One region of the Alkaliphilus sp. B6464 genome, then DNA from elsewhere that is predicted to be linked to it. Evidence: a T-box and tRNA genes for the amino acid it is inferred to sense, from the RefSeq annotation. Region 1 holds a T-box; the other holds one or more tRNA genes.
What was found. A T-box is a leader RNA that pairs with one kind of tRNA and senses whether it is charged. The one in region 1 lies ahead of trpS (tryptophan--tRNA ligase), so its partner is inferred to be a tRNA-Trp.
Positions count from the first base shown of each region.

Region 2: it has a tRNA-Trp gene. The T-box ahead of trpS (tryptophan--tRNA ligase) is inferred to sense a tRNA for this amino acid. The anticodon was not compared.

Region 1 covers NZ_CP058557.1:1,928,924-1,939,003, forward strand. The annotation lists gene HYG84_RS09320 (heme NO-binding domain-containing protein) at 1-718, opposite strand, end outside; gene HYG84_RS09325 (formate--tetrahydrofolate ligase) at 1,066-2,736, shown strand; gene HYG84_RS09330 (hypothetical protein) at 2,862-3,026, shown strand; gene HYG84_RS09335 (2-oxoacid:ferredoxin oxidoreductase subunit beta) at 3,038-3,901, opposite strand; gene HYG84_RS09340 (2-oxoacid:acceptor oxidoreductase subunit alpha) at 3,901-5,625, opposite strand; T-box leader at 5,848-6,076, shown strand; gene trpS (tryptophan--tRNA ligase) at 6,129-7,130, shown strand; gene HYG84_RS09350 (CBS domain-containing protein) at 7,201-7,806, opposite strand; gene HYG84_RS09355 (alpha/beta-type small acid-soluble spore protein) at 7,998-8,180, shown strand; gene HYG84_RS09360 (DUF881 domain-containing protein) at 8,312-9,007, shown strand; gene HYG84_RS09365 (hypothetical protein) at 9,107-9,265, opposite strand; gene trmB (tRNA (guanosine(46)-N7)-methyltransferase TrmB) at 9,477-10,080, shown strand, end outside.
Region 2 covers NZ_CP058558.1:141,836-151,915, forward strand. The annotation lists gene HYG84_RS18480 (hypothetical protein) at 1-769, shown strand, start outside; gene HYG84_RS18485 (hypothetical protein) at 863-1,048, shown strand; gene HYG84_RS18490 (hypothetical protein) at 1,283-1,441, shown strand; gene rnr (ribonuclease R) at 1,847-4,000, shown strand; gene HYG84_RS18500 (methyl-accepting chemotaxis protein) at 4,017-6,107, opposite strand; gene HYG84_RS18505 (hypothetical protein) at 6,269-6,859, shown strand; gene HYG84_RS18510 (hypothetical protein) at 6,949-7,386, shown strand; tRNA gene HYG84_RS18515 (tRNA-Trp) at 7,561-7,636, opposite strand; gene HYG84_RS18520 (hypothetical protein) at 7,685-7,933, opposite strand; tRNA gene HYG84_RS18525 (tRNA-Ser) at 8,052-8,144, opposite strand; tRNA gene HYG84_RS18530 (tRNA-Met) at 8,325-8,399, opposite strand; tRNA gene HYG84_RS18535 (tRNA-Ser) at 8,567-8,661, opposite strand; tRNA gene HYG84_RS18540 (tRNA-Thr) at 8,769-8,844, opposite strand; tRNA gene HYG84_RS18545 (tRNA-Gln) at 8,880-8,955, opposite strand; tRNA gene HYG84_RS18550 (tRNA-Asn) at 8,976-9,050, opposite strand; tRNA gene HYG84_RS18555 (tRNA-Asp) at 9,116-9,190, opposite strand; tRNA gene HYG84_RS18560 (tRNA-Ile) at 9,200-9,275, opposite strand; gene HYG84_RS18565 (hypothetical protein) at 9,511-9,966, opposite strand; tRNA gene HYG84_RS18570 (tRNA-Pro) at 10,045-10,080, opposite strand, start outside.

The sequences.
Region 1 (10,080 bases):
CGAGTGTAATTAAGGATATTAATATATTTGAAATCCAATTCGTACTATTACTTAAAAATATTAAAGATAAGAAAGTAATAATACTTGGAACTATACTAACTTTTAAAGGAATATTCTTAAAAATACCAAAACCAAATAGTTTTGAAGAAAAAACATTAACTATAGTATCTGGAGATTTTTCTACTTTAATATGTACTCTCATCTTTTTGCGGCCATCTTCATGGGTTCCAGTTTCTAAAATAGAGAACTCTAATTTTTCATTAAAAAATGATGAGCTTCCTTCTAAAAGACCTAAGAAATAGTCAAAAAGACCACGTTTAGAAATATAAGTAATTTCTAGCTCGTTCTCACTAACATCTTTAGCAATTAATCTTGGTGGAGTAGCTCCCTTTATTAATTTTGTTAACTGGCTATGTACATCGTCCATCATCATTAAGAAACCTTTAAGGCTTCGTCTTTCAAAATAGGATGGGAACCATTTGTGGAATGAACTTATGTTTTGTTTTCCTACTTTACGCCAAATTTCATTAGTAGGTATATTAGTTAGTTTAGAAACTTGATTAAAAACTTCAAATATCTCTTCATCAGCTATATCTTCTAATGGCGTTATAATTTTGGTTTTATCCCAATTAGTAAATTGTAGTGCTGTATCCACAGTATTATCATCAAATATATCTCTTAGACTGGTTAACCATGTGGATACAATTGTTCCCTTCATAAAAAAGCCCCCTTACATTATTTTTAACTCTATATCAAAGTATATAATATTTTATATACAATATTATACATTTAATTACTTTATTATATCATAAAATCCAATATTTACGAATCAGATTTTATAAATGAGGGTTTAAGTTATATTGAGTTTTAGAATTATTATATATTGCATAAATAGAGAAATTTAATGTACTATAAATATAGTATAAGATAATGTTTACGAGGATTTTATTTTGAAATAATATATATGAGGGAAAAAAAGCATTTAAAATATGGTAGAATATTCAAAAATATGATACAATACAATGGACTATGAAATGTAACCTATCATTAATGGAGGTGTGTTTAATGAAAACAGATGTACAAATTGCGCAGGAAGCAAAAATGCTACCTATTATCGACATCGCTGATGGATTGGGAATTAATGAAGATGAGTTAGAGTTTTATGGAAAGTACAAGGCAAAGGTTTCGCTGGATATTTTGGACAGATTAAAGGATAAACCTGATGGGAAGTTAATACTAGTAACTGCTATAAACCCAACTCCAGCAGGAGAAGGAAAGACTACTACAAATGTCGGCTTAAGCATGGGACTAAATAAAATAGGAAAGAAAACTATTACAGCACTTAGAGAGCCTTCATTAGGACCAAACTTTGGTGTAAAGGGCGGAGCGGCAGGCGGAGGATATGCACAAGTAGTTCCTATGGAAGATATTAATCTTCACTTTACAGGAGATATTCACGCAATGACAACAGCTCATAATCTTTTAGCTGCTTTATTAGATAACCATCTGCACCAAGGGAATCAATTAAACATTGATTCGAGAAGAATAGTGTGGAGAAGGGTATTAGATATGAATGACCGTGCCCTTAGAAACATTGTAGTTGGGCTTGGAAGCAGAGCGGATGGAGTACCTAGACAAGATGGGTTTGATATTACTGTTGCTTCAGAAATTATGGCTATTCTTTGTTTAGCAACTAGCTTAGAGGACTTAAAGGAAAGAATAGGTAAGATAGTTGTAGCATACAACTTCGATAATCAACCAGTAACTGTAAATGATTTAAATGCAACAGGTGCATTATCACTGTTACTTAAGGATGCAATTAAACCTAATCTAGTACAAACTTTGGAAAATACACCTGCATTTATTCATGGAGGTCCATTTGCTAATATCGCTCATGGCTGCAACAGTGTTTTAGCTACTAAACTAAGCTTAAAACTTGCTGATTATGTAGTAACTGAGGCTGGTTTTGGAGCCGACTTAGGTGCAGAAAAGTTCTTTGATATTAAATGTAGATTTGCAGATTTAAAACCAGATTGTGCTGTTATTGTTGCTACTGTTAGAGCTCTTAAAAATCACGGTGGTGTTCCAAAGGCTGAATTAAATCAAGAAAACTTACAGGCTCTTGAAGTAGGCTATGGCAACTTAGAAAAGCATATTGAAAACGTTCATAAGTTTGGTGTGCCAGTTGTTGTTGCTATTAACAAGTTTCCAACAGATACAGAAGCAGAAATTGATTTCCTACGTAAGCATTGTGCTGCTATGGGGGCTGAAGTAGTTCTTTCGGATGTATGGGCAAACGGTGGAGATGGTGGAGTTGAAATGGCTAAGAAGGTAGTGGAAATTACTGAAACTCAAACATCAAATTTTAAACCTATTTATGATGTTAATTCCAGCATTTCTGAAAAGATCAACACAATTGCAAAAGAAGTTTACGGTGCAGATGGAGTTGACTTTACTAAGAGTGCCCAAACTCAAATAAAGAGATACGAAGATCTAGGATTAGATAAAATGCCTATTTGTATGGCGAAAACTCAATATTCCTTATCTGACGATCCATCGCTAATTGGTAAACCTTCAGGATTTAGAATTACAGTAAAAGAAATTAGATTATCAGCTGGTGCAGGATTCTTAGTAGCGTTAACAGGTGACATTATGACAATGCCAGGACTGCCTAAGGTTCCAGCAGCAAACCATATGGATATTCTTGAAAGCGGAGAGATAGTAGGGCTATTCTAATACAAAAATATAATAGTATTACATATAACAAGAAAGTCTGGAGTTATCCAGACTTTCTTGTTATTATATAATCATTATATTAATTATAAATGGAGGTGTTAAAATTGTCGTTCCTATATTCGGTTATGAGTTTAATATTAATTGCAATTGCATTGGGAATACCAGTAGTTATTACAATATTATTGTTAAGACGTTTTAGCAAAGAACCAAGTAGCCATGAAGATTATTTATTAGAGAAAATAAGGGAACTAGAAGGTCGTATCAAAGCTTTAGAAGATGAAATGTTTTAATAGATATTCAACTATTTAAACTTATTTAATAAGTTTTCAAATTCATCCTTACTAATTTTTAAATTTAAATCTGTAAGCGGCTTTGCGTCCTTACCTTGAAGCCTATCTAGAAATGAAGGCTCATTTTTTTGATAGATAATACCTGAGCATAATCCGTCGGTTTCTATTAGTTTGTTCATAGCGGCCTGGTAGTTACTAGAATCATAGGTGGAATCTTCATCAATGTTTTTAATATTTTCTCTATACCACTGATAAGTATTTACTTTATTAAAAGTTACACAAGGACTAAAAACATTAATTATAGAAAAACCATCGTGTTCTATTCCCTTTACTATTATATCTATTAGTTGGTCTTGTAACCCTGAGAAACCTTGGGCCAAATAAGTTGCGCCAGCGGCAAGTGCTGTAATACCAGGTTTTAGTGGGTTATCCATAGAACCAAATGGAGTGCTTTTGGTTTCAAGGCCAGTATCACTTAAAGGAGATGTATGTCCTTTGGTAAGTCCGTATATTTGATTATTTAATACTATATATGTCATATTTAAGTTTCTTCTTATTGCATGTAGTGTATGACTAGTTCCAATTGCAAAACCATCACCGTCTCCACCGGCAGCTATAACCACTAGCTCTTTATTAGCCATTTTAATACCTTGTGCTATTGGCAATGAGCGTCCATGTATACCATGAAAGCTATAACCATTTAAGTAGCCAGATAGTCTACCAGAGCATCCTATTCCAGTTATACTGGCGAATTTATCTATAGGTATTTCTAGCTTTGATGCAGCTACTTGGATTGCCCTTAGTATTGAAAAGTGCCCACAACCAGGACACCAAGTTGGTGTTACCTTATTGCTATAATCTTGCATAGTAGCCATTACGCCCACTCTCCTATCTTCTCGACAAGTTCATTTATTGTAAAATTAGTACCGTCATACTTTGTAATGCTATGAATTTTACTATGATATCCTAACTCTTCCTTAATAATGGAAGCCAACTGTTTACGATAATTATTTTCTACAACAACTATTTTGTCGTAATTTTCTAATAAAAAAGTCAATTGCTTTTTAGGTAGAGGACGAATCATTCTAATTGCTCCAAAATCTATTTTTTTACCGCTTAAATATGCAGCTTCTTTTATAGCACCGAATATTGATCCGAAAGTCAAAAATAACGTATTATTGCCATTATTTGTTCTATAAATATCAATAGATTCGTCATTTTCTAAAGGAGCAGTCTTATTTAATCGTTTTTCCATCATATTTTTCCGATTCTCTGGTTTTTCAAGGGGAAGACCTAGCTCGTTGTGTTCTATTCCTGTAACATGATGTCCACCATTTATTATACCTGGGAAGCTTCTAGGTGAAACACCATCCTTGGTAAGCTCATATCTTTTGAAGGTTCCTCTTTCAATGTTGGAAAGTTCATCTTTTATAACTATTTTTCCTCTATCAATCACAACCTGATTATAATCTAGATCATCAATTGTCTGCGGAGAAAGACCTAAAGATAAATCGGACAAAATAAATACAGGGCACTGATATTTATCTGCTAGGTTAAATGCTCTAATTGTATCGTAAAAGCAATCTTCTACTGTGGAAGGAGATAAAATAATATTAGAATATTCTCCATGTCCTCCATAATATATGGCAAATAAATCACTTTGCTCATGTTTAGTTGGAAGTCCTGTACTAGGGCCTCCTCTTTGAATATCAGCTATTACAACGGGAGTCTCTGTAATTCCTGCAAGTCCGATACCTTCCATCATTAAAGATATACCAGGTCCAGAAGTAGCAGTCATACTTCGTACACCACCATAAGAAACACCTACAGCCATTGTAATTGCAGCAATCTCATCTTCAACTTGTACCATAGCTCCTCCATAACGTGGAAGAACCTTCCCCATATATTCCATTACCTCAGAAGCAGGAGTAATTGGATATGAAGGTATAAATCTACAACCTGCCATTAAAGCACCAAATCCTATAGCTTCATTCCCCATCATAACTGCTTTGGATGATTTTTTTTCAGATATGGATAAAAAGTACTCTTCTTTATTGAATATATCACCATCATAATTATAGGATTCTTTAAGTGCCTTTAAGTTTTTTTCAACTATTTCATCACCTTTAGTATGGTATTTTTCTTTTAATGATTGGGACAATTCGTTCTGCTCAAGGCCCATTAACCGACCTAAAAAACCTAGGGCACGGGTGTTTTTTATTATTGGAGCACTTAAGTCTTTTGCTATTTCTGTAATAGGTAGCGGAATTAATGAGTCTTCTTTGTAGTTTAAATCCTTAGAAGATAATATAGAGTCGAATAATATCAAGCCATTTGGCTTTAGCTTGCAATTGAATAAGTCAATTGTTTCTTTATCTAATGCTAATATAATATCTAATCCATCTTTAGAACAAAGCTGTTTTTCCACACCAATAGATATCGTCATTGTAGTGTTACCGCCTTTAATTCTAGAAGAAAAATTTCTATTTCCATAGGTGTAGTACCCTAAATTAGATAGAGTTTTCATTAAGTTAGTGCCTAGGCTAACTACGCCTTCTCCTTGAATGCCTCCAATTAATAAAGTTAAATTTTTTTTCAAATAACTCACTCCTAAGAATATAATATATCAATAATTATCTACTATTATTTATATTACTACCATATTTTAATCATGATTAATCATGTATAGTTACATATATAAGGTAAACGCAAGACTATTATTTAACATATTAATATTCTGAATTTTAATTAAATTACAGCACGAAATAATATTTAGTTGACAGGATGATACATAACCTATAAAATATTGTAAAACATAAGATATAAAGCGATGAATAAGAGTAGTAGCTATAGTGTTTTTCTAGAGCGAGCCGAAGATGGTGGAAGTTCGGTGTTGAGCATATAGTGAATGGACTTATGAGTGCTGGCTGAAATAATAGTAGGCTAAGACGGTATTCCTCCGTTATAAGGAAAGTTGAATTATAAACGACAAGTAGGATGCTTTGCATCAACTAGAGTGGTACCGCGGAGAATAACTCTTCGTCTCTAAGTAATTAATTAGAGATGGAGAGTTTTTATTATTAATAAAAGGAGGTATATAAAATGAACAATCAAGGTAAAAAACTAGTATTTAGTGGTGCACAGCCAACAGGAAGCTTAACATTAGGTAATTATATTGGAGCTGTACAAAATTGGAAGATTTTAGAAGAAGAGCATGACTGTTTGTACTGTATTGTAGATTCACATTCTTTAACTATACGTCATGATCCAAAAGAATTTCGCAAAACTTCATTGTCATTTTTAGTACAGTATTTAGCAAGTGGCCTAGACCCAGAGAAGAACATTATTTATTTTCAATCCCATGTTCCACAACATGCAGAGCTAAGTTGGATCTTAGGTTGTAACACATATGTAGGAGAATTAAGCAGAATGACTCAGTTTAAAGATAAGTCAGAAAAAAATAAGGATAATATTAATTCTGGTTTATTTACTTATCCTGTACTTATGGCAGCAGATATATTATTATATAGAGCTAATCTTGTGCCCGTTGGTGATGATCAAAAGCAACATTTAGAGATAACTAGGGATATTGCTATGCGTTTTAATAATTTATATGGAGAAACTTTCCCAATACCAGAAGTTTATACACCAAAGGTAGGAGCTAGAATTATGAGTTTACAAGAGCCAACTAAGAAGATGTCAAAGTCTGATGATAATGTTAATGGAACAATATTTTTAATGGATTCTGATGATGTTATTATGAAGAAGATGAAAAGAGCAATTACGGATAGTGAAAATCTTGTAGCTTATAGAGATGAACAACCAGGAGTTAAAAATTTAATTACCATATATTCTAGGCTATCAGGCTTATCTATAGAAGAAATAGTATCTAAATATGAAGGTAAGGGATATGGTGCCTTTAAGAAGGATACAGCAGAAGTGATTATAGAGTTTTTAAGACCATTTAAGAAGAGTTATGAGGATTACATGAATAATTTGGATTATGTAGAAAAAATATATAAAACTGGTGCAAAAAGGGCTTATGAATTAGCAGAAGATACTATGAGCTCAGTACGCGATAGAATAGGATTAATACAAAAATAATAATAAGCTGAGAAATTATCACATTTCTCAGCTTATTATTATTTTGTGATTCTAATATAAGTTGAAAGTATTATTGACGAATTGAAAAACCAGCGTTTTCAATCATTTTTTTAACTTCATCAATATTATCAGTTTCAATCCTAACAATAATTTTTACTACTTTAGTAGGTACATTAGGATCGTCTATTAGTAAACTTATAATATTGGCACCCGCTTTAGAAATAACATCAGTTAAAGCTGCTAATCTTCCTTTAATATCATAGGAAGTAATTACAAGTTTATGTCCCTTATCTATTCCATAAAGATGTGTATAATGTCTAAAAATAGTTTTATGAGTAATAATACCTAAAAATTCTCCTTCGGTATTATTAATAACAACAAATGGAATATTAGTTTCTGCAAGAAGCAGAGCAGCATCTTCAACACTATCGTAAAGTGTAAGACTCGGTATGTCTGTATGAATTAAGTCATTTACGGTTACGTTGTTATTATTTTCTTCCATCATAGCCTTTAAAAGCTTTACCTTTGCAATTACGCCCACAAATTTATTGCCCTCCACAACAGGTAATGATAAAAAGTTTCCTTCCTCAATTACTTTTAGTGTGGATTTTAAATCTAGACTAGGATCAATCAATATTAGCTTTTCTTTAGGTACAATAAAATTAATAGAAATCATAGTTATCCCCCTTTTAAATATACTCATTTAAATATATAAGGCTATTTAGAAAATATGTATATTAGTATTTAAAAAATAGAATTCTACTTTATAAATACCCCTTAAATTAATAGACAAACATATCGATAGAAGAAAATACCACTAATAAACAATTAGTATATAGAAAAAATATATATAAGTGAGGTGATATTATGATAGACAAGAATAAAGTAGTTATCCCGGAGGCTAGACAAGCATTAGAATTATTCAAAGAGGAAATTGCTAATGAACTTGGATTGGAAAATGAAACTAGAGCTGGGTATGTAGGTGGATATATGGTTAAAAAAATGGTAGAGGATGCTGAAAAATCCTTAGTGCATTTAGGAAGGTCATAGTACCTTCCTTATTTTTTTAGTACCATAATATTGACTGAATTGAATATAAAAGGTATGCTTATTATTAATAGGTATTATTGCAATCTAAAGCAAGAAGTAAGTATATATAGTAGGCTAAGGGAAGTGGTAGATTGAAAAAAACTAGTAAACTAATCGTTCTTATATTTTTTACTATATTCGGTATAACAATCGGTATTCAATTTAACTCAATGATAGGTGGAGATTTTACTTCTCCACACAAAAATGAAATAGAGGCTCAGGAAGTATCCGATCTAAGAAAAACTACTGAAGATATGAAAACAAGAATAATTGATTTAAAAAAACAAGTGGATACACTAGAGCAAGAGCGGGCTGTTGAAAGTGTTCCTTTACAAAAGTTAAAAACAACTGTTGATGAGTATAAATTTTTAGCAGGGTATTCATCAGCTTCTGGGCCAGGAATTACTATTGTTTTAGATAGTGACTTACAAAAGAATATCGCTGAAATTATTGAAGGAAGAAGGTATTTAATAAGCTTGGTTAATGAGTTGAAAGCTTTCGGAGGAGAAATTATATCGATTAATGATTATAGAGTTGTTGGGCGTAGCGAGATAACATTAGCCGGAAATCATATTAATGTGCATGGTAAGCCTATTGCGCCCCCATATATTATTCAAGCCATTGGAAGTCCAGACTCACTCAAACGTTATGTAGAACGTGGAACCCTTATATTTGAACTTATGGCATCTAATGGGATTACTTCAAATATAAAGTTTTCAGAGGATATTAAAATACCTGCATTAGCAAATGAAAAACCATCACAATTTTCAAATATAGTGGAAGATTAGTGATTTTGGATGGTTTGCAATTTTTTACAAAATAAAAAACAATAAGCCATAAAGCCTTATTGTTTTTTATTTTGTAATTGTGATAATATCAGATGACTATTAACATCCAATTTTATAAAAGCATTCTGTATTGAATGTATTAATAGATTCATCAATAACTAATAACTTAGAATTATATCCACTATAAGCATCTATGTCTTGAAAAGCTGGTAGTGTTATAGAAACTAGAACTAAAAGCATTATTAAGCTCTTCTTCACTAAAATCTACCTCCTTTAAGAATAGGTTTTTAAAAATCTTCAACAAAAATCTTGTTTAATATATTTTTTGTAAAGTAGCTAAAAATATTACAGTAGTTTATGGAAGTTGAATTGGCTTAAAGATTATATTGTATGTTTTTCCTGGGAAATTATTTGTCGTAAAACCAAAAAATATTATAAATTATGTTAATATAAAAGGAGAAGTCAAATTATGAGAGTAAGGAATATTTCAAATGCAAAAGAATTATTGAAGGAATATACTTATTATATAGAAAATCCAAGTTTATCAAAAGGTAATTGGAAGGCTTATTTTAAAAATCATAATCCTATTCATATAGAGATAGGAATGGGAAAAGGACAATTTTTAACTACTCTAGCTAAGACATATAATTCTATTAATTATATTGGTATCGAAAAAATTGAAGAATTAGTACTAAAATCTGTTAGAAATTTAGAAAGTACAGAAATTAGCAATATGGCGTTAATACATTTAAATGCATTGAATTTGCAAGATGTTTTTTTGAAAGGCGAGGTTAAAAGAATTTACTTAAACTTTAGTGATCCTTGGCCAAAGGCGAGACATGAAAAAAGGAGATTAACGCATAGTAATTTTTTGAAGATGTATAGAAATATTTTAAGTGAAGATGGAGAAATACACTTAAAAACTGATAGTCTAGATCTATTTGAATTTTCACTTGAAGAGATCAATAGAGAAGGTTTCTATTTAAGTGAAATAATATATGATTTATACAATAAACAAGATAATGAAATAGCTAAAACTGAATATGAAGAGAAGTTTATATCTCAGGGAAAAC
Region 2 (10,080 bases), on a different replicon from region 1:
TACTGGTGGTGTAGATCTTCAGGTCCCTGCGGTATACAAGGCTCTTGAACATCTCAATAAATCACTTCAAGGTGCTCAAAGAATTGCCATTGGAACATGGGGATATAAACAGGGAATTGAGTATCCTCAAATAAGTTGGGAACTTAGTCCATATAAAGTACCTTTATGGTGTAATAAAGATATAAGTATTGAAGTGTTTTGGCAAGATTATAAATATCTTGCTGTACAAGAACTGGAACAATTATCTTTATTTAGCAATAATACTAATCTATCATCGGAATTCTCTATAACTGAAGAAATTGGAGATTTATTTAATACTAATAAATTAAAATATGTTTATGCACATTGCATTGCAGAGGACTGTCATGTGAATGCAGGTATTACAAAAATATTTGATAAAAAAGATCCATTAATGAAAGTATATCTAAAACCTAGAGCCATTATAGGTAAAGCCATCAAATACGAAAGTAATAAAGTTGGAAAGGTTTATAATCTAATTACTAAAGATCAATCATGGAAGGCTGCAAGAGTTCCCGGGAAAACTTATTATAGAAATAGAGAATGTATTCCTTATGACGAGTATTTGAAAAATTTAAGGTTATGTTTAGATGATTTAAAAGATCAAATGATTGTTAATAATGAAAAGTTTCTAGTTATGCCTAAGATTGCATCAGGACTCGATAAATGCCGTTGGGAAGATGTTAAGCCCATTATAGTAAAAGTATTTTCAAATACTGATATTTCTATTATCATTCGCATGTTAGATTAAACAATAAGGCTTTGCTTTAAATTAGTGTTGATTTACAGAAAATGTATATACAAGGTACTAGGTATCTAATAACAGTATGAAGGAGGATTAAAAATGAATATTGAATATGTTCCAATGTCACCATGTTATAAGTATAAAATTGTTACTCTTAAAGAGGTTAAAGAAAATTTAAAAGGTTGGTATGGTACGTTGGTTGTACCAGAGGGTGTGACAGAAGAAACCAGAGGAATATTAATTGGTAAAGGCTCTTGTTTGTCATTCAATGTCATTGAAGAATAAATCAATAATCTAATATTTCGTAATACTAATACATTTTTTATAGGAACTATCAGCATTCTTTTAAAACAAAGCCAATAATAAAAATCCTGTGTTTAAAATTCTTAAAATAAAGATACTGTAAATTGTTTAAATTGGGGAGGGTTAAAAATCATTTTCGTCTATTTCCTTTAAAGTATAAGGCTGTTTCATTGATTTTTAACACAAAAGTAGACATAATGACAAACGCAATTAAAGATGTTAAACAATAGTTTATTAGTTATAAATCGCAGTGTTTTTGTAAGACAAAATGCTGAATGGGAAGATTTACTTACAAGACTCTTGAATGAGATAAAAGATAGAAGAAAAGAAGAAGCACTATGGCATCAAGGATTCAGAAATCTTTTAGATAATTGAAATATTTCTTATGAAAATGATTTAGTAAGATTAGGAGTACCTAAAATTTTAGAAGGGCAAAATTAATATTGAAAGGAATGAGTAATTATAATAAAACTATTAAAGAAGATAGATAACTATTTATTGTCAAGTAATGTATGCTATTTAGGGTTTATTATTACAATTCCAATAGTTATATATATACTATGGATCTTAAATATAAATATATGGTGGTCTTTTATTCAGGTGCCTTTAGCACATATAATTCTCGATTATAAAATAGTTAAAAAATAATTAATATAATATGAAATATACAAAAAACAGTATTCATTAATACTGTTTTTTATTATACTTTTTATTTTTAATTTGATTCTAACTTCTTTCTTTTTTATAATGCTGTTACCTTACCGAAAGGATGTGATTCTTATGTTTAAAAAGTTTCTTATCACCTTATTGAATGATAGTGATTATACTCCTAAGACTTATGAAGAATTGATAGGACTATACCCTATTCTTAGAAGAAATCAATCTAACTGTTTTAGGTTTCTTCAAGAACTAGAGAAAATGCAAATTGTATATTTTATGCCAAATAAAACTTATATCTTATCTAGTGATGCTATCATTGGGTATTATCAAGGAAAGAGTAATCATTTTGGATTTTTAATTCCTCTAGATAAAAATAGATTTGCTAAAGATTTATTTATTCATAGTAAGAATTTAAACGGTGCTATGGACGGAGACCTTGTTATAGGGAAAATCATATACACCTCTCATTCTAAAAGCAATGAATCTGAAGGCAAAATTATATCTATTATTGAAGAAAAAAAACATAAAATTGTAGGAGATTTTATTGATAATGGAAGTTATGCTTTTGTTATTCCTGACAATGATAAATTTAAAGATATTTATATTAATAAAGAACACTTTAATGGTGCAAGGAATAATGATAAGGTAATCGTTAAAATTATTAAGAGAGCCAAAAATGGTAAAAATCCTGAAGGCACCATATCCGAAATTTTAGGAAAAAAAGATGAAGTTGGAATGGATATTATATCAATAATTAGGCAATATGGACTGTCTACGGAGTTTCCTAATGAGGTGTTAAAACAAATAGAAGATTTTCCTGATAAAATTGATAAGGAAGAAATAAAAAGAGAACTTCTGCACCGGAAAGATTTAAGACATTTAAAAATTTTCACTATTGATGGTGAAGATACTAAAGATTTTGATGATGCAGTTTCTATTGAAAAATTGAAAAATGGAAACTACAAATTGGGCGTTCATATAGCAGATGTTACACATTATGTTAAAAAAGGAGCACCCCTTGATAAAGAAGCATTAAATAGAGGAACTAGTGTATATTTGGTAGATCGTGTGCTTCCTATGTTACCTGAAAAACTTTCAAATGGGTTATGTAGTCTAAATCCAAATACAAATAGGTTTGCTCTTACTTGTTTTATGGAAATAAATCACAATGGAGAAGTTGTTAATACTGAAATTGTAGAATCATTAATTAATACTATTGAGAAAATGACTTATATTAATATAAATAAAATTATCGAAAAAAAAGATGAAGAATTAATATTAAGATATGGACATGTTCTTGATGACATATTAATGATGGAAGAATTAAGAAATATATTAGCCCAGAAAAGATATAATAGAGGTTCTATTGATTTTGATTTTCCTGAACCTAAAGTTATATTAAACAACAAGAAGAAACCTATCTCTATTGAGTTGTATGAAAAAAATTCTGCTACAAACTTAATAGAAGAATTTATGATTGTTACAAATGAGGCTATTAGTAGATATTTCTCTATTAAAGAAATTCCTTTTCTTTATAGAATTCATGATAAACCTTCAGATGAGAAAGCACAATCATTCATAAAATTCCTTAATACTATATCAGAAGAACAAGTTAATATTACTCCTTCTCCCAAAGGGTTACAAATTATATTAGAAGAATATAAAAATAAAAAAGAATACTTTCAAATAAATCATATACTCCTTAGAAGTTTGACGAAGGCTAAGTATAGTAACGAAAACATTGGCCACTTTGGACTTGCCAGTACACACTATAGTCATTTTACTTCACCTATTAGAAGATACCCTGATCTTCAAATTCATAGGATAATTAAAGCGTATTTGCATGGAAATTTATCACAGAAAGAAATTCTAGAGTATAACAAGGAACTTCCTGACATAAGCAAACATGCTACTTCTATGGAAATGAAGGCAAATCAATGTGAAAATGATAGTAAAAAACTCAAAATGTGCGAATATATGTTAGATAAAAAAGGCCAAGAATTTAAAGGAATTGTATCTGGAGTAACAAACAAAGGTATATTTGTATCTCTTGAAAACACTGTTGAGGGATTTATTTATGTCGAAGATTTCAATATGGATAAGCAATATTTATATGATGAAGATATTTTCTCCTATTACTCTCAAAATAATAAAAATGACAAATTTACATTCGGAGTAAAAGTAATAGTACAGGTTTATGAAATAGATTTAAATAAAAAACAAATAACATTTAAATTAATCGAGAAGATATATGAAGATGATAAAGAGGAGTAATATTACCCCTCTCTCTTTATAACTTAAAACTATTCATCTGTTGAATTAATTCATCTGATAACTGCTTTAAGTTTTCTGAACACTCTACAAAAGTGCTTGTTGTTGCTGCAATTTCTTCTGCCGATGCCGATACTTCTTGGGTACTAGCACTAATTTCTTCTGAAACTACTGAAACACTTTGGGTATTGTCAACAATTTGATTTTTCTTATTATCCATTTCAATTGTAGATTCTTTTATTTCTGTAACTTTAGAATCAAGTTCCTGAACTGAATTTAGAATCTTATCAAAAATACCTTTGGTTAAATCTACTGCAACAACTTGTTCATCAACACTTGTTTTCGATTGTTTCATAGCGTTAACAGCCTCATTCGTTTTATCATTCATATTAGAAATTAGATTACTAATATTTTGGGTGGCTTTAGATGATTGTTCTGCAAGTTTTCTGACTTCATCAGCCACAACAGAGAAGCCTCTACCTGCCTCTCCTGCTCTTGCAGCCTCTATTGCTGCATTTAAAGCGAGTAAATTTGTCTGATCTGCAATCTGATTAATTGTTTCAGTAATTGAATTAATTTCATCTGCCGAATCTTTCATTTCCAATATTATTTCATTAACCTTTTTAGTAGATTCTCCAGTTCTTTCAGTTTTATCTACAAGTATTTTAACCTGACCTAAACCCTCATATCCTAATATTTTAGCATTATTGGACAATTTGTCTACTTCAAAAGTATGTCTAGTAATCTCCTCTATTTCTCTCGCTAACTCACTTATATTATTTGAGTTCATATCAATATCTCTTGCTTGTTCATGAGTCCCAGTTGCAACTTCTTGAATTGTAGCAGCAATATCATTCATTGCAATATTTGTTTCGGCCGTTATTTGAAGTATTGAATCAGAAGTTTGTGCAACAATTTTAGATGATGCTCTAACATTTAACATTAGTTCTCTAATATTATGAATCATCTTATTAAAACTTTTACCTAAATCTCCGAATTCATCTATAGATTTAAAGTTAGTCGATACTGTTAAGTCTCCTTCTGATGCCTTATTGAAACTATCTAATAATTTTCTTATATTATTTCCAATACTTTTACTAATAAAAAAAGAAAATAACATAGTTATTAATATTACTGTCAATCCGATAAATATAGTATTTGTTAGCAATATTTTTGTATCTCTTAATAGTTCTTCTTCTGGTATTGAAGAAATAATTTTCCATCCGGTTTTTTCATTGGTTTCATAAATTCCTAACCTTTTCGCTCCCTTATAATTATAATTTACGAAACCTTTTCCTTTCATTAAAACATCTGTCCATATAGGTGATTTTTTAGGATCATCCGTTCCGACAATTTTTTCATTAGGATGTACTAATGCTATTCCATTTGAGTCTGCAACATACACGTATCCTTCTTCACCTATTTTTAGACTGGATAGATTCTTAGAAAACTCTTTTAAATCAACATCTAAACCAACGACTCCTATAATCTTACCATTATCTATCACAGCCTTAGATACAGTTACTATGATATCTCCAGAAGTAATGTCTTTATATGGGTCAATCCATACTGCCTTGCCATTGTCCTTTATGGCTAGTTGGTACCAAGTTCTTGTTGTAGGATCAAATCTACTTAAATCTACCTCTGGATATATTATAGTTGTCTTATCTATTATAGAAAAAAATACATTTTTTACATTAGGGTTAATTTTTTCTATTTCTTTAAATACCCCTATTAATGAATCTTTAGCACCAACAGTAGCACTAGATATTGTATCAATTGATTCATTGACAGTGGCACTTGATACTACATCAATTTCCTCTCTGCTTACATTGTAATGATAAGTATCTTTCAGAATTGGAAGTTCTGAAAGTATTGCTGCCTGACTCTCTACACCTACAAGATAATTACTGATACTTGTATTAATATATCCTAAAGTTTGGCTACTAGTAACTGCTAGTTTTTGCTGTAGAATATTAAAAGATTTAATATAATTTATTATTCCCACTGAACCTATTGCAAAAATAGACATACACACTAATGAAATCATGAGTCTTGAACGTACAGAATTAAATTTAAATTTTACACTAACTTTCTCTTTTTTTTTCACCTAGAATCCTCCTTAAACAACAAAAGTTTGATCTTTAGTAATTTGCTTTTAACATAACATATATTTTAAAACTTTCATTGGCTCTTTTATGTCTAAAACAGGTGTTATATTAAAAACAAATATGCAGTAATTAATGAAACAGTTAGAAGGAGGAGTATAAAGTGGAATCAAGGTCTTTCTTAGAAAATGAATTTGACATATTGCTTGGTAGATATATTAAATTTTATAAAGAAGTTGAAAAGTATCTTTTAGATGATGTACGGTTAATGAACTTAGGCACATATTTATTAAAAACTTATGGTGAAGAATACTTTTATCCAGAAGGAGATCCCCTAATTTGCCAAAACGTTTTTAATAAAATATATCACATACTTAAATCTGATAAACGATTAAAGTTAGAATTTAATAAGCAATTGCCTGTAAAGGGTGCTTTTATTGTTGAAAAAAATAATAGTATGAAGATATTATTTGCTAGAAACTTATCAATACTAGAAACCTCTCAAGTAATAGTACACGAATATATACATTACTATATTCATATTCATAATCTATTTTATAAAAATGAAGATGTTGAAGAAATTGTGGTTAATATCATAACTTATTTCATACTTCTTAAAAATGGTATTGATACACAAAATGAGATACTCTATTGTCTGGTTCAATATGCAAAAACTGATGCTAATTTGATATCAGACTATCGAGAAATTATTATCGTACTGGCAATACGTATAATTAATCAACTTGAAATATAAATTGATAATTACATAATATTGATAGTCTTTTATATGTAGGGTTTCACTGTTTCATATGTGGCATTTAATATTGAAAGGAGAATGATAGAATGGGTTCATGTACAAATTATAGTAGACTTGAAAGATATATTGAAAAACATGGTGTGAATGATAAATCGAAATATGAAGAAATATTGTTAGGTAAAAAGGTAATAGAATTATTGCAAGTACACGTTTTTCACCATATTAAGAGCGATGTTAAATTAGATGATGGCTTATGTTACGAAGTCCATTTTAGGTGGGCTATTCAAGAAGAAGATGAGTCAGGAGAGGAATTGCCTGATTTAGCCGATAGTATATCTATGATAGAATACTATGAAAAAAATATTATAGATAAGAAAATTACAGAAATTGAAATAGGATATGATAGAGATGATATGGTTTATTGTTATGCGTTTGTTGGGGAACCTACAGAAAAGCATTATTTAGAAATTCCTATAATTCAAGTAGATGATATTGATTCTGATGAAGATACATTATCAAATTAAGGATTAATAATTAGAAGGGATTTATTCCCTTCCTTTTATTTTTATGATACAATTTTAAAGGATACTTCTATTTTTTAAGTGTTCTCCTTTATAATCTCCTTCTCTAAGATTTAGAGGAGTTTTTTATAAAAAAAGACCTTGAGAAATCCAAAGTCTTTTTTATTCTTAACATATTGGCAGGAGTGAAGGGAATCGAACCCCTGACATATGGTTTTGGAGACCACTGTTCTTCCAACTGAACTACACCCCTATAATGCCAACTTTTGTACAGTTGGCTAATATATCGTATTAATAAATTTTATTTTCTATAATAATACTTTTCCCACTCATTTTTTGATCTATAAAGATAATTTTCATGATTACTCCAAGGAACATAGAAAATATAATCATATATATTCCATGAATTATAGAGTTTTCTATACGCTTTCCCATTAGTAATAACATTATTATATCTTCTAACTTTTTTGTTAGACTCTCGTTTTGAAAATTTTCTCGACCCTTGGGCACCAGTTTTCATAACTGGCGTTCTTTTAAAAGATCTACTCATGGCTACACCTCCTCTATCATGAGGCGACAGAACTTATAAGTAGTCCTCCTTTTGAATATTTAATCAGCATAATATCACATCCTGTTATTATCTATATTTTCTTTTTTAAATATAATTATGGCGGAAGGTGTGGGACTCGAACCCACAAGTCGAATTATTAGTCCGACTACGGATTAGCAGTCCGCTTCCTTACCAATTCGGACAACCTTCCACATAAAAGTCCAATACAAAACCATTGTGTTACTACTATATCATAGAATATAAATAGTTAATTCTAGGTATGATGGCTGCTTGTTACACCCTTAAATAATAGGCACTTTATCTCTCTCACTTATACATCGAGAAAGTATAAAAAATACTTTAGAAAACAGGTTTGTATTGAATTACGTAATGGGAGCAGGGATGGGACTCGAACCCACGACTTTTAGGTTATGAACCTAAACTGCCACCTCTGCATCACCCTGCTACAATAATCTACATAACCTCCCTTAATTCTCATGTCAGAACTTAGCCTATTAGCAGTTAGTTATATACATTATCTACTCAGACAATAGTTAAATCAAACAATCTCCACTCGTTATTGAAGAAGAATATCTTTCCTCAATATTCCACCTTCTTGATAGAGATATGTAATGGCAGAAGGAGTGGGATTTGAACCCACGAGGGATAGGAACGCTACCCCTATCGGTTTTCAAGACCGACACCATAAACCTCTCGGACATCCTTCCATATTATGTGGTGTGAATATAAAACCAATATAGATATGCTCTTTTCTTAGTTTTTCTATATTACACCAATTTTTGCCTTTCGCCTAACAATTAATAATTAAATAAATTGGAGCCGAAAGTGGGATTTGAACCCACAACCTTCCGATTACAAATCGGATGCACTGCCAATTGTGCTACTTCGGCAAATTAGTAAACTCTTTATTCTATAATTCTATTAATGGTTAGGGAAGTAGGATTCGAACCTACGATTACTAGAGTCAAAGTCTAGTGCCGTACCAATTTGGCTATTCCCTATCATTAGATTTAAAACATAATGGCTCTTGGGGTGGGGATCGAACCCACGACATCCTGATTAACAGTCAGGCGTTCCACCTCTGAACTACCCAAGAATAATATATTAGTATATAACTTTAAACTTATATAAAAAATCTTGATAGTATTGCTAAGATCTAAATGGCGACCTGTATGGGACTCGAACCCATGACCTTCTGATAGACAGTCAGATATTCTACCACTGAACTAACAGGTCATATTTAAATGGTAGACATGATTGGATTTGAACCAATGACCATACGTTTATCAGACGTATATTCTAACCGCTGAACTACATGTCTATATTTGTTTTAACATAACATATGTCTTAAATATTTTTAAACTAATTTTAAAAATATGTTTTGTCGCCTCCCAACCTATGATCTTAGCGACATATAATAGGAACTTGTTTTGGACTACCACAAGGGACAAGTTTCTAACCTATTATAGTTTTTTAATTAGAGTAGGTAGTCTACTATCCCTAATAAGGAAAATTTTTCAATTAGTGTGTTTTTGCAATATTTATCGTTTCTATGATTACATAGATGGGATGATCATCACAGGAGATGCTGTTCTGGATCTTTCTTTTATTACGCCATAATTTGATATTAATTCTTTATTGCAAACTTCAATTAAGTATTTTTCAGAAAACCTGCTAGTTCGTATAGCCTCTATTTTATTCTCTTTTCCTTCTTTCAGAGATACTATGTTTTTTTCTTTTATGTAAGTTGTTTTTGTTGAATTATCCTTTGTAACCTTTACTACATATACTGGATCTCCATTATAAAAGCCATATCCTAAATGAGAACCATCTCTTTCTAAAGGTAGTAACTCAAATTGTTTAACTTTATCTTTTCTATCTAACATTGCATCCTCTTTAGAATTAAATATCATCATGAAAGGTAAAGCGATAACAAGTGCAATCATTGTAATAAGTACAACATACTCTATTGTGGGTACAGATCCCTTATTTCCAACACTTATCTTCATCATCATTATCATCTCCTTTGGGTTTTAATATTTTAATCTCTATCAAATTAAACATAACACATATTTTAAATATTTCTAAAATGGTCAGAGTGGCAGGACTTGAACCTGCGATTTCAT